DNA from 2 places in the Kluyvera sp. STS39-E genome. Region 1 is predicted to be linked to the other one. Evidence: riboswitches for the same ligand, from Rfam matches in the RefSeq annotation. Region 1 holds a riboswitch; the other holds the start of a gene.
The links. Region 1 has a riboswitch for cobalamin ahead of btuB (TonB-dependent vitamin B12 receptor BtuB). Riboswitches for the same ligand answer to the same signal wherever they lie in the genome.
Positions count from the first base shown of each region.

Region 2: it holds a riboswitch for cobalamin, as region 1 does, so the genes downstream of both, AB4K05_RS02570 (cobyrinate a,c-diamide synthase) here and btuB (TonB-dependent vitamin B12 receptor BtuB) in region 1, are expected to answer to the same signal.

Region 1 is NZ_JBFQGA010000011.1:143,344-149,042, reverse strand. Features, by position in the region: gene btuB (TonB-dependent vitamin B12 receptor BtuB) at 1-1,553, opposite strand, end outside; cobalamin riboswitch at 1,619-1,806, opposite strand; gene trmA (tRNA (uridine(54)-C5)-methyltransferase TrmA) at 1,920-3,020, shown strand; gene AB4K05_RS21765 (YijD family membrane protein) at 3,067-3,420, opposite strand; partial or broken gene fabR (HTH-type transcriptional repressor FabR) at 3,436-4,070, opposite strand; gene sthA (Si-specific NAD(P)(+) transhydrogenase) at 4,268-5,668, shown strand; gene oxyR (DNA-binding transcriptional regulator OxyR) at 5,651-5,699, opposite strand, start outside.
Region 2 is NZ_JBFQGA010000001.1:529,077-534,775, forward strand. Features, by position in the region: gene amiC (N-acetylmuramoyl-L-alanine amidase AmiC) at 1-449, shown strand, start outside; gene cobD (threonine-phosphate decarboxylase CobD) at 456-1,532, shown strand; gene AB4K05_RS02565 (L-threonine kinase) at 1,517-2,386, opposite strand; cobalamin riboswitch at 2,516-2,706, shown strand; gene AB4K05_RS02570 (cobyrinate a,c-diamide synthase) at 2,800-4,173, shown strand; gene cbiB (adenosylcobinamide-phosphate synthase CbiB) at 4,170-5,129, shown strand; gene AB4K05_RS02580 (cobalt-precorrin-8 methylmutase) at 5,141-5,699, shown strand, end outside.

The sequences.
Region 1 (5,699 bases):
CGCGGATCAACATATTGCAGAGTCAGGTGGTGCTCTACCGGGCCAGTCGTGATGTTCCCCGTCCACTCCAAGCCTTTAATGGTGGCCGATTTCACGTTGACGTACTGGCTGTATTGGCTCGAGCTTTTATAATCAATCAGGTTTTGAATTTCATAGTGGTACGCAGAGAGCCTCCAATCCAACGGCCCCGTAATCCCGTCAATTCCGGCTTCCCACTGTTTAGATTCTTCAGGTTGCAGATTCGGGTTGGCAATGATGCCTCGGTTGCTTCCATATGCATAACGCGCCGCACCATACTGCTGCCCCAAAGAGGGTGCTAGGAAGCCGGTGCCATAAGAAAGCGTTGCGCGGTAACCATCAATAAATTCCCAACCCGCAGCTGTTTGCCAAGTTCCGTGCCAGCCAAACTGCTCATCATGATCCTCACGGCCCGATGCTTCCAGCGTAATGGAATCAATCTGCTGCTGCCCGGTCAGGTAAAGGCCCGTCGTATCACGTTTATAGGCATCAGTTTTTGTCGTGCTGCCGGAAACCAGCTTTTCCTGCTTCCAGTCAACGCCACCGCTAATCGCGCCGTGTCCAACCTCAATGTTGTTACCCCACTGGATATAACGCTGTTCCATATCATCCAGCGTGGCTTGGCCCGCATAGCGACCTAGATTGCTGCTGTAGTTATAGTCTTTAAGGTGCTGATAGTTGGCGATAAGCTGAGTGGAATAGATGCCAGAGTTATAGCGAAGCCCTGTGTCCCAGGATTGGTTATAGTTCTGCCCTTCATCATTACCTTCAGGAGAGCCATATTTTGTATCCTGATCGTAATCGTTGTTTGCCGTGTATCCATAGCCACGGAAGAATCCCGAGAAGCTATCATCGAACTTGTGCTGTACGGCGCCCCAGAACAATTTGTTGCGATAACCATCGCGGTCGCTATCGCCGCTGTAAGGAGAATCAGGTTTGACGTTAAAACCTTTGGTCGTCTGGTAAGCTCCTGCCGCAGTCACCATCGTGTCACCAAAGCGTTTATTCACCGCACCGTCATAGGTTTGGTAGCCATTCGACCCCATCCCGGCATCGACCTGAGCGCGTTCATCGTCGCTCATGGTAATGATGTTAACCACCCCACCAATCGCCCCGGAACCGTACACTGCAGAACGCGGTCCGCGAATGTATTCGATACGCTGCACTAGGGACACTGGAATCTGGCCAATATCGATAGCGTTACCAATACCCGCTCTTGCCATCGGAATACCGTCGATCAACACCAATACATGGCGCGCTTCGGTGCCGCGTATAAATAGAGAAGAGCTGCTTCCCATCCCGCCGGTCTGCGAAATATCCACCCCAGGCAAGCGGCGCATCACATCATTGAGATCTTTCGACTGCCAGCGCTGAATATCATCGCGCGTCACAACGTCGGTAGGAGCCAGAACGGTATTGACGGGTTGTTGGAAGCGGTTGGCGGTCACCACCAGCGTGTCTGAATTGCTGTCTTGCGCCCAGCCGGAAAATGCCGTGACGGACAACGCCGTCAGCAGCGAAACTTTTTTAATCATTTTTAAAAGCATCCGAAATAGATAAAGGATGCCGCAGGTTTTATCAGTTGCTCGCGACGATAAAACCTCATGCGACGTCATCCGGCAGGTCTTCGGGCTTGGAGGCTATATAAAGAAAGAATGACTTCCCACGGCAAGCCGCAGTGTCTGCACTAGGTGCGCTTCTTTCTTACCTTCCTTACCGCTGCGCGTCAGCTCCAGATTCACACTGGATTCCCTTTTAACTCACAGGACCGGTAAGCGAATGCTACATTTAGTTACATACGGATGTCCAGACTGCTATTTATCATTTTAACCCGCTTGAGGCTGGACATCCCCTGAACAAGCCCTACAATCCCCGCGTACTTTTATTATTCAGGATGCATCATGACCCCCGAACACCTCCCTACCGAACAGTACGACGCTCAGCTCGCCGAGAAAGTGACTCGCCTGCAAACGATGATGACGCCGTTTAGCGCGCCTGCGCCGGAGGTGTTTCGTTCACCGGTCAGCCACTACCGGATGCGTGCGGAGTTCCGCATCTGGCACGACGGCGACGATCTCTACCACATCATGTTTGACCAGCAGACCAAAAACCGCATCCGCGTCGATTCATTCCCGGCCGCCAGCCAGCTTATTAATACGCTGATGACCGTCATGCTCGACGGCGTACGCGACAACCCAACGCTGCGTCATAAGCTGTTCCAGATTGACTACCTGACCACACTCAGCAACCAGGCGGTAGTCACGCTGTTGTACCACAAGAAACTCGGTGACGAATGGCGTGAACAGGCCACGATCCTGCGCGATGCGCTGCGAGCGCAGGGGCTGAATGTGCACCTTATTGGCCGGGCGACCAAAACCAAAATCGAGCTGGATCAGGATTATATTGATGAACGTCTGCCGGTTGCTGGGAAAGAGATGATCTACCGTCAGGTAGAGAACAGCTTCACCCAGCCAAACGCAGCGATGAATATTCAGATGTTGGAGTGGGCACTGGATAGCACGCAGAATTCACGCGGCGACCTGCTGGAATTGTATTGCGGTAACGGCAACTTCTCGCTGGCGCTAGCGCGTAACTTCAACCGCGTGCTGGCCACCGAAATCGCCAAGCCATCCGTCGCCGCCGCGCAGTACAACATCGCGGCCAACCACATCGACAATGTGCAAATCATCCGCATGGCGGCGGAAGAGTTTACTCAGGCAATGAACGGCGTGCGGGAATTTAACCGTTTGCAGGGCATCGATCTGAAGAGCTATCAGTGTGAGACTATTTTTGTCGATCCACCGCGCAGCGGGCTGGACAGCGAAACCGAGAAGATGGTGCAGGCGTATCCCAATATTCTGTACATCTCCTGCAACCCAGAAACGCTGTGCCAGAATCTGGAAACGTTAAGTCAGACGCATAACATCACGCGCCTAGCGCTGTTCGATCAGTTCCCGTACACCCATCATATGGAATGCGGCGTGCTGTTAACGAAGAAGTAAGACTACGGTAGGCCGGATAAGGCGAAGCCGCCATCCGGCCTACAGATTAGGACTCGTGCTTGCGGTTACGCATCCGATAACCAATCCAAAAGACCATCGCCACCGACAGCACCGCAGGGAAGAAGTTAGAACCGATATCCGGGTATTCCGCCCGAACCACGGTACTGTAAAGCAGCACGCCAAGAATAAAGCAGGCAGCAGACAAACCTGGCAGCCCAACCGGCATGGTACGATTTTGATAGCGCTGATGCAGGCAGTAAACCGTCAGCACCAGAGAAATTATAGGGAATACGGAAAAAGGAACGATGGAGCTAAACAGCGCTGCAAACGTGCCGTTAATCGATAAGCCAGCCAACAGCGCTAGCAGCAGCGTACCTTTATCCTGAACTGACTGTTTCATTGCTCGTCTACCACCTTATTCGGAATGATGTGACTCTTCTCTTGTTCGCGACGATACCAGTAGTACGCGCCTTTGGAGATCATCCGTAACTGCAGCACCAGCCGCTCCTCCAGCTGCCGACGCTGCTCAAGGCCAACATCTAAAGCCTCCGCTCCCGCGCTAAATACAATCGTCACCATCGCCTCAGCCTGTGCTTCCGTGAAGGCCCGGGGCATATGATTTTCGATTTCCAGATAGTCGGCAAGTTCCGCAATAAAATGCTGAATTTCGCGGGCAACCGCTGCACGAAAAGCGGCGGATGTTCCAGAACGTTCTCGCAGCAACAGGCGGAAGGCGTTTGGGTTATTACCGATAAATTCCATAAACGTTGAAACCGAGGTGCGAATGACGCTACCGCCTTTCGCGATACGCTGACGTGCCTGGCGCATCAGTTGGCGCAGCATCAGGCCGCTTTCGTCGACCATCGTCAGTCCTAGCTCATCCACATCACGGAAATGGCGATAAAAGGAGGTTGGCGCGATCCCCGCCTCGCGCGCCACTTCGCGCAGGCTCAGGCTGGCAAAACTACGTTCGGCACTGAGTTGACTAAATGCCGCTTCCACCAGCGAACGCCGGGTCTTTTCTTTTTGTTGCGCTCTAACACCCATCACGATGACTGAATCCTTCCATATGCCGTGCTGGCACTATACCAGAGATCAAAACGAATCCACTTACGCAGCTTTGTTAATGATTGTTTACACGCTATTTATGCTATTTCGTATGAAAAAAGCCCAACGATAATTGGGTTATTCATTTGATGATGTTATGATTCTGTTGCTTTTATGTATAAGAACAGGTAAGCCTTACCATGTCACATTCCTACGATTATGATGCAGTAATAATTGGTTCCGGCCCTGGCGGTGAAGGTGCTGCTATGGGTCTGGTGAAGCAAGGAGCCCATGTCGCCGTTATTGAGCGTTACCATAACGTCGGCGGCGGTTGTACCCATTGGGGCACCATCCCGTCTAAAGCCCTTCGCCATGCCGTCAGCCGTATTATCGAATTCAACCAAAACCCTCTTTATAGTGACCACAGCCGACTTCTCCGCTCCTCGTTTGCCGATATCCTGAACCACGCCGATAGCGTGATTAATCAGCAAACACGTATGCGCCAAGGCTTTTACGAGCGCAATCACTGCGAAATGCTGCAGGGCGACGCTCACTTTGTTGATGAGCACACCATCGCACTGAAATGCCCGGACGGTTCGGTCGAAACCTTAACCGCCGATAAGTTCGTCATCGCCTGCGGTTCACGCCCATATCGCCCGGCCGACGTTGATTTTAACCATCCGCGCATTTATGACAGTGACTCAATTCTCAGCCTGCACCACGAGCCTCGCCACGTCATCATCTACGGCGCAGGGGTTATTGGCTGTGAATATGCGTCCATCTTCCGCGGAATGGACGTCAAAGTCGATTTGATCAACACCCGCGACCGCCTGCTGGCCTTCCTCGATCAGGAAATGTCGGACTCACTGTCCTATCACTTCTGGAACAGCGGTGTGGTTATTCGCCACAACGAAGAGTACGAGAGAATCGAAGGCGTGGATGATGGCGTGATCATGCACCTGAAATCCGGCAAAAAGCTCAAGGCCGACTGCCTGCTGTTTGCCAACGGGCGCACTGGCAACACCGAATCTCTGGCGCTGGAAAACATTGGCCTGCAGGCCGATGGCCGCGGTCAATTGAAGGTAAACAGCCTATACCAGACCGCGTTGCCGCACGTCTATGCGGTGGGTGATGTTATCGGTTATCCGAGCCTCGCCTCCGCCGCCTATGACCAAGGCCGGATTGCCGCACAGGCGCTGATGAAAGGTGAAGCTTCCGGGCATCTGATTGAAGATATCCCGACCGGGATCTACACCATTCCAGAAATCAGCTCGGTGGGTAAAACGGAGCAGCAGCTAACGGCGATGAAAGTGCCATACGAAGTGGGTCGTGCGCAGTTCAAACACCTGGCACGAGCGCAAATCGTCGGCATGAGCGTGGGTAGCCTGAAAATCCTGTTCCATCGGGAGACCAAGGAAATCCTCGGCATTCACTGCTTTGGTGAGCGCGCGGCCGAAATTATTCATATCGGCCAAGCGATTATGGAGCAGAAAGGCGGTGGTAACACCATTGAGTACTTCGTTAACACCACCTTTAACTACCCAACCATGGCGGAAGCCTATCGGGTAGCGGCGTTGAACGGCTTAAACCGCCTTTTTTAGCGCCTTGTCAAAATGGCCGTCCATCGTTTCA
Region 2 (5,699 bases), on a different contig from region 1:
TTACCAGCCGTCAGCCGAGCGGCTCATCGGTGTTTGCGCTGTCGACCAAAGGGGCCACCAGCACGGCGGCTAAATACCTCGCGCAAACCCAGAACGCCGCCGACTTAGTGGGGGGCGTAAGCAAAAGTGGCGACCGCTACGTTGATCACACCATGTTTGACATGGTGCAGTCGCTGACCATCACTGACAGCCTGAAATTTGGCAAAGCGGTGCTTAAACGACTGGGGCAGGTCAACAATCTGCATAAAAATCAGGTGGAGCAGGCCGGCTTTGCAGTACTAAAAGCACCGGATATTCCGTCGATCCTCGTCGAAACGGCGTTTATCAGTAACGTCGAAGAGGAACGTAAGTTGAAAACTGCAAAGTTCCAGCAGGAGGTTGCCGAGTCGATCCTTGCCGGGATCAAAGCCTACTTTGCCGACGGTGCGACGTTGGCAAGGCGCGGATAAGCCGGCGTGTCTTTGCTAAAGAGCGCCCACGGCGGCAATATTCGCGAAGCGGCGGCACTGCTTGGCGTTGATGCCGATACGCTGCTGGATTTCAGCGCCAACATCAATCCGCTGGGGATGCCAGCAGGCCTTAAACAGGCGATTATCGACAATCTTAACTGCGTCGAGCGTTACCCCGACGTCGACTATCAGCAACTGCATCAGGCGCTGGCGGCGCATCACGGTGTTCCTGCGTCGTGGTGTCTGGCGGGCAATGGTGAAACCGAATCGATTTTTACCCTCGTCCACGGTTTGAAGCCGCGCCGGGCGATGGTCATTGCACCGGGATTTGCTGAGTATCGCCGGGCGCTGGAAACCCTCGATTGTGAAATAGAGACCTTTGCCCTGCGCGAAGAAGACGGCTGGCAGCTGACCGAGCGGATTTTGCCGGCGCTGACGGCAGATCTCGACTGCCTGTTCCTGTGCACGCCAAATAATCCCACCGGGCTAATGCCGGAGCGCGCGCTGCTGGATGCCATCGCTGAGCGCTGTCGGACGCTCAATATCGCGCTTATTCTCGACGAAGCGTTTATCGATTTTATGACCGACGAGCCAGGTTTTATTCCGCAGCTAGGACAAAATCCGCACATTTGGGTGCTGCGATCGCTGACCAAGTTCTACGCCATTCCCGGCCTGCGTTTGGGTTATTTGCTTAACGGTGATGAGCAAGCGGTGGCGCGTCTGCGCAAGCATCAGATGCCGTGGTCAATCAACGCTTTTGCTGCGCTGGCGGGAGTCAGCGTGCTTAACGACCGCGACTACCAGCAGACCACCCTGGGCTGGCTGGCACGAGAAGGTCAGCATTTGTATCAGGCGCTGGGGGAAATTGACGGATTGACCGTCTATCCGGGGCGAGCGAACTATCTGTTTTTACGCTGCGAACGGGCGGATGTTGATCTGCAATACGCGTTACTGCAACAGCACATACTGATTCGCAGCTGCGCCAACTATCCGGGGCTGGACGGGCGCTACTTCCGCGTCGCGGTACGGAGCAAAATCGAAAACCAGCGGCTGCTGGCGGCAATGCGTCAGGTGCTAAGCTGAACCCCGCCCGACACCGCACTTAACAGGTGCTGCTTCGGCCAATGATTGGTCAGTTTTTTCTGCGTGAGTGCCCACCTAAGATACTCCACATCATGACGATCTTGGTCGAGCATCAGCCCGACCACGCTGCCGCTGTGCGCCACGTTCAGGCCGTATAAATCACAGGACTCTACCAGCGCCATCAGCGTCGCAAAGCCTGGCTTGGACAGCAGCGACTGGCTGGCGATAGCGCTGAGCGTTGCCGCTTCGCCAAGCAGGCTAGCGTCTTGCTCAATACAGGCGCGCTGCACTTTTCCCCAAGCTTGATGCAAAACCTCGGCATGCGCCGTGAGCGCCGCTGCGCGAGGAAGGCGATGATAGTCTGCGGTGCGCAAAAACACTGGACTTTCAAGGACTAAAAGGTCGAAATGCGGCGCGGGAGCGCAGGCAATCTGCGTGGTGGCGTGATGGTGACAGAACAGGGTTAACCGGCGAAACAGGGTGCTGTCGGTCGGTTCCAGCGAGACGCAAAGCGCAGCAAGCGTAGACTCATCAAGCGAATGGCCCAAATGATGGGCCGCGGCCACGGCGGTGGCGGCGATATCGGCGGTGCTGCTGGCCATCCCTTTTGCGATGGGCAGGGTTGAGTCCACTTCAATGCGCAGCGCCGAGCTTAACGCCTGCGGATAGCCAAAGTGGGCGAGCAGTGCGCTGACCATCGCTCGGGTGAGCGGACGTTCGTCGGGCAGCGGCGTGCCGTCGCGCACTTCCACCGTGCTATACCAGTCTATTGGACAGGAGATGAGCTTTTCGCTGCCCAGAATCCAGCCTTGTATCAATTCCCCGCAGGAACCGGGGCAGCGCGCCACGCTCATGATTTTCCTTGTCTTGCCCAACGAAATATAACTACCGTAAATATACCGGTATTGTCATAGCGCAACGAAATGATTCATGCGCGGCGCTAGAGTAAGGCGCTTTTATTTTTATGACGGGTATATACCGGCATAAATCTGCAACCAACAGGTTTGGCATATTATGTGCCAGGGAAGGAGGTGAATACACACGTGTATAAATCCTCCGCAGCCCCCGCTGCTGTGATGCTGACGACCCCGTAAACACCACTGATCGCTAGATCGGGAAGGACGGGCGAGGATGACGCTAAGCCAGAAGACCTGCCTGTTGGCCATTAACAACAACTTCGGTGGGAAGTGGGTTGCTTTGTGTTGCACGGCCATTAGGTCGGGCAAGCGCACGGCTATACCAAATCCTGCCTGAAAAAGGTCAGGGTATGGCAGCTAAACAGCACGCATTTGTTCTCGCAGGCACCGGCAGCGGCTGTGGTAAAACCACGGTGACGCTTGGTCTGCTCAAACTGCTTATGCAGCGCGGGCTGCGGGTTCAGCCGTATAAAGTTGGCCCTGATTACCTCGACACCGGCTGGCATACTGCGCTGTGCGGCGTCCCTTCGCGAAACCTCGACGGCTTTATGCTGCCCCCCTCAATCCTCAATGCGCTGTTTGGCGAGCATATGCAGCAGGCTGATATCGCCGTTATTGAAGGCGTGATGGGTCTGTATGATGGCTACGGCACCGACCCAAACTATTGCAGCAGCGCGGCGATGGCTAAACAGCTAGGCTGCCCGGTCATTTTGCTGGTGGATGGCAAAGCCGTTTCCACTTCGATTGCGGCGACGGTGATGGGCTTTCAGCACTTCGACCCAAGCCTCAATATTGCTGGGGTGATTGTCAATCGTGTCAACAGCGACAGCCATTTTCAACTGCTGAAAAGCGCCATCGAACGCTACTGCGCCTTGCCGGTGCTGGGCTATGCCCCGCGTGCCGAAGGGGTGGCGCTGCCCGAACGCCATCTTGGCCTAGTTACCGCTAGGGAATCGACGGTGGATACTCAGCCGTGGCAGGACTTTGCTGCGGGCCTTGAACGTACGCTGGATATCGACGCACTGCTCGCGCTCACTGAATTGTCCGCCTTACCGGTGGGGGAATGGCCAGCCACGCCGCTGCACGGCGAGGGATTAACGCTGGCGCTGGCCGATGATGAGGCCTTCAACTTCTACTACCCGGACAACTTGGCGCTGCTGGAACGGGCGGGGGTGACGATTGTTCGCTTCAGCCCGCTTCATGACCGCAAGCTGCCGGATTGCCAAATGCTGTGGCTGGGCGGCGGCTACCCGGAGCTTCACGCCCGCAGACTCGCGGCTAACCTACCGATGCTGGAACAAATTCGTGCTGCCCACCGGCGCGGCGTGGCGATTTACGCCGAATGCGGCGGTCTGATGTACCTCGGCAGCACGCTGGAGGATGCGCAGGGCGAGATCCACGCTATGGCCGATATTCTTCCCGGCGCCAGTAAAATGGGCAAACGACTGACTCGCTTTGGCTACTGTGAAGCACAGGCTGAAAGCCCGACGCTGCTCGCCGCTCCCGGTGACGTCCTGCGCGGGCATGAATTCCACTACTCCGATTTTATCCCGCAAATTCCGGCGGCGATGTCGTGTCGCAAAGTCCGCGATGGCGAGACTCTCCAGCAATGGCAAGGCGGCTGGCAGCGCGGTAACACCTTCGCCAGCTACCTGCACCTGCACTTCGCCCAGCGTCCCGCCATGCTGAACCACTGGTTTGCCGCCGCAAGGAGTGTCCAATGACGTTGCTGGCTTGGGGCCTCGCATGGCTGCTCGATTTTACCCTCGGCGACCCGCAAAACTGGCCGCATCCGGTGCGCTGGATAGGAAATCTGATTAACGCCGTTCAGCGCGTGGTGCGCCGTTTTTGTCATAGCGACCGCGCCCTACGTATCGGCGGCGGCGTGATGTGGCTGGTGGTGGTCGGGCTGACCTACGGTATCGCCTGGGGCGTACTAAAACTGGCCGCGTCGATACATCCGTGGCTGGGGTGGGGCGTTGAGGTGTGGATGATCTTCACCGTGCTGGCGGGGCGTTGCCTAGCGCGCTGTGCGCAGGATGTTGCCCGTCCGCTACGCGAAGGTCATCTTGGAGAAAGTCGCCTGAAGCTGTCGTGGATCGTGGGCCGCGACACCTCTGCGCTCCAGCCTGAACAAATTAATCGCGCGGTGGTAGAAACCGTGGCGGAAAACACCGTTGACGGCATTATCGCGCCCTTATTTTTCCTGCTGCTCGGCGGCGCGCCGCTGGCGATGGCCTATAAAGCGGTAAATACCCTCGATTCGATGGTCGGCTATAAGCATGAAAAATACCGCGCTATCGGTATGGTCAGCGCCCGACTTGATGATGTCGCCAACTATCTTCCTGCGCGCCTGAGCTGGCTGCTGATCAGTGCCGCGGCCTTCCTCTGCCGACTCGACGGCGTGCACGCGCTGCGCATCGGCTGGCGGGACCGATACAACCACAGCAGCCCAAACTGCGCCTGGTCCGAGGCCACCGTGGCTGGCGCGTTGGGCATCCGTCTTGGTGGCCCAAACGAATATTTTGGCCAGCGCGTCGACAAACCATGGATTGGTGACGCCCACCGCGCCATTGCCATTGATGATATTTCCCAAACGATTCGACTGATGTGGGTGGCGTCAACGCTAGCCCTGCTGCTGTTTATGGCGGTCAGGTTCTGGCTGGTTGACGCGGCCTAAGGAGAGCAGTAATGAACTATATCCAGCAACCGCAGGCAATCGAGCGTAAAAGCTTTGAGATTATCAGCGAGATTATCCATGAAACGCGCCCGGACTATCGCTTTGCCAGCCCGCTACACGAAGCCATCATCAAGCGAGTTATTCATACCACCGCTGACTTTGAGTGGCTGGATATTCTGTGGTTTGCCCCAGATGCCTTGCCGCGACTGTGCGAATCGCTAAGCCGCCCGTGCACGCTCTATACCGACACCACTATGGCGCTCTCAGGCATCAATAAAAATCTGCTGGCGACCTTTGGCGGCGAGTGTCGCTGCTACATCAGCGATCCGCGCGTGGTACGTGAAGCCAAATCTCAAGGCATAACCCGCTCGATGGCCGCGGTGGATATCGCGGCAAAAGAAGAGGGCGATAAGGTGTTTGTCTTTGGCAATGCGCCAACCGCGCTGTTTCGTCTACTGGAACATAAAGGGCTGGAAGCCGGTGGCGTTATCGGCGTACCGGTCGGCTTTGTCGGCGCGGCGGAGTCGAAAGATGCGCTTAGCCACAGCGGTTTACCGGGCATTGCCGCGC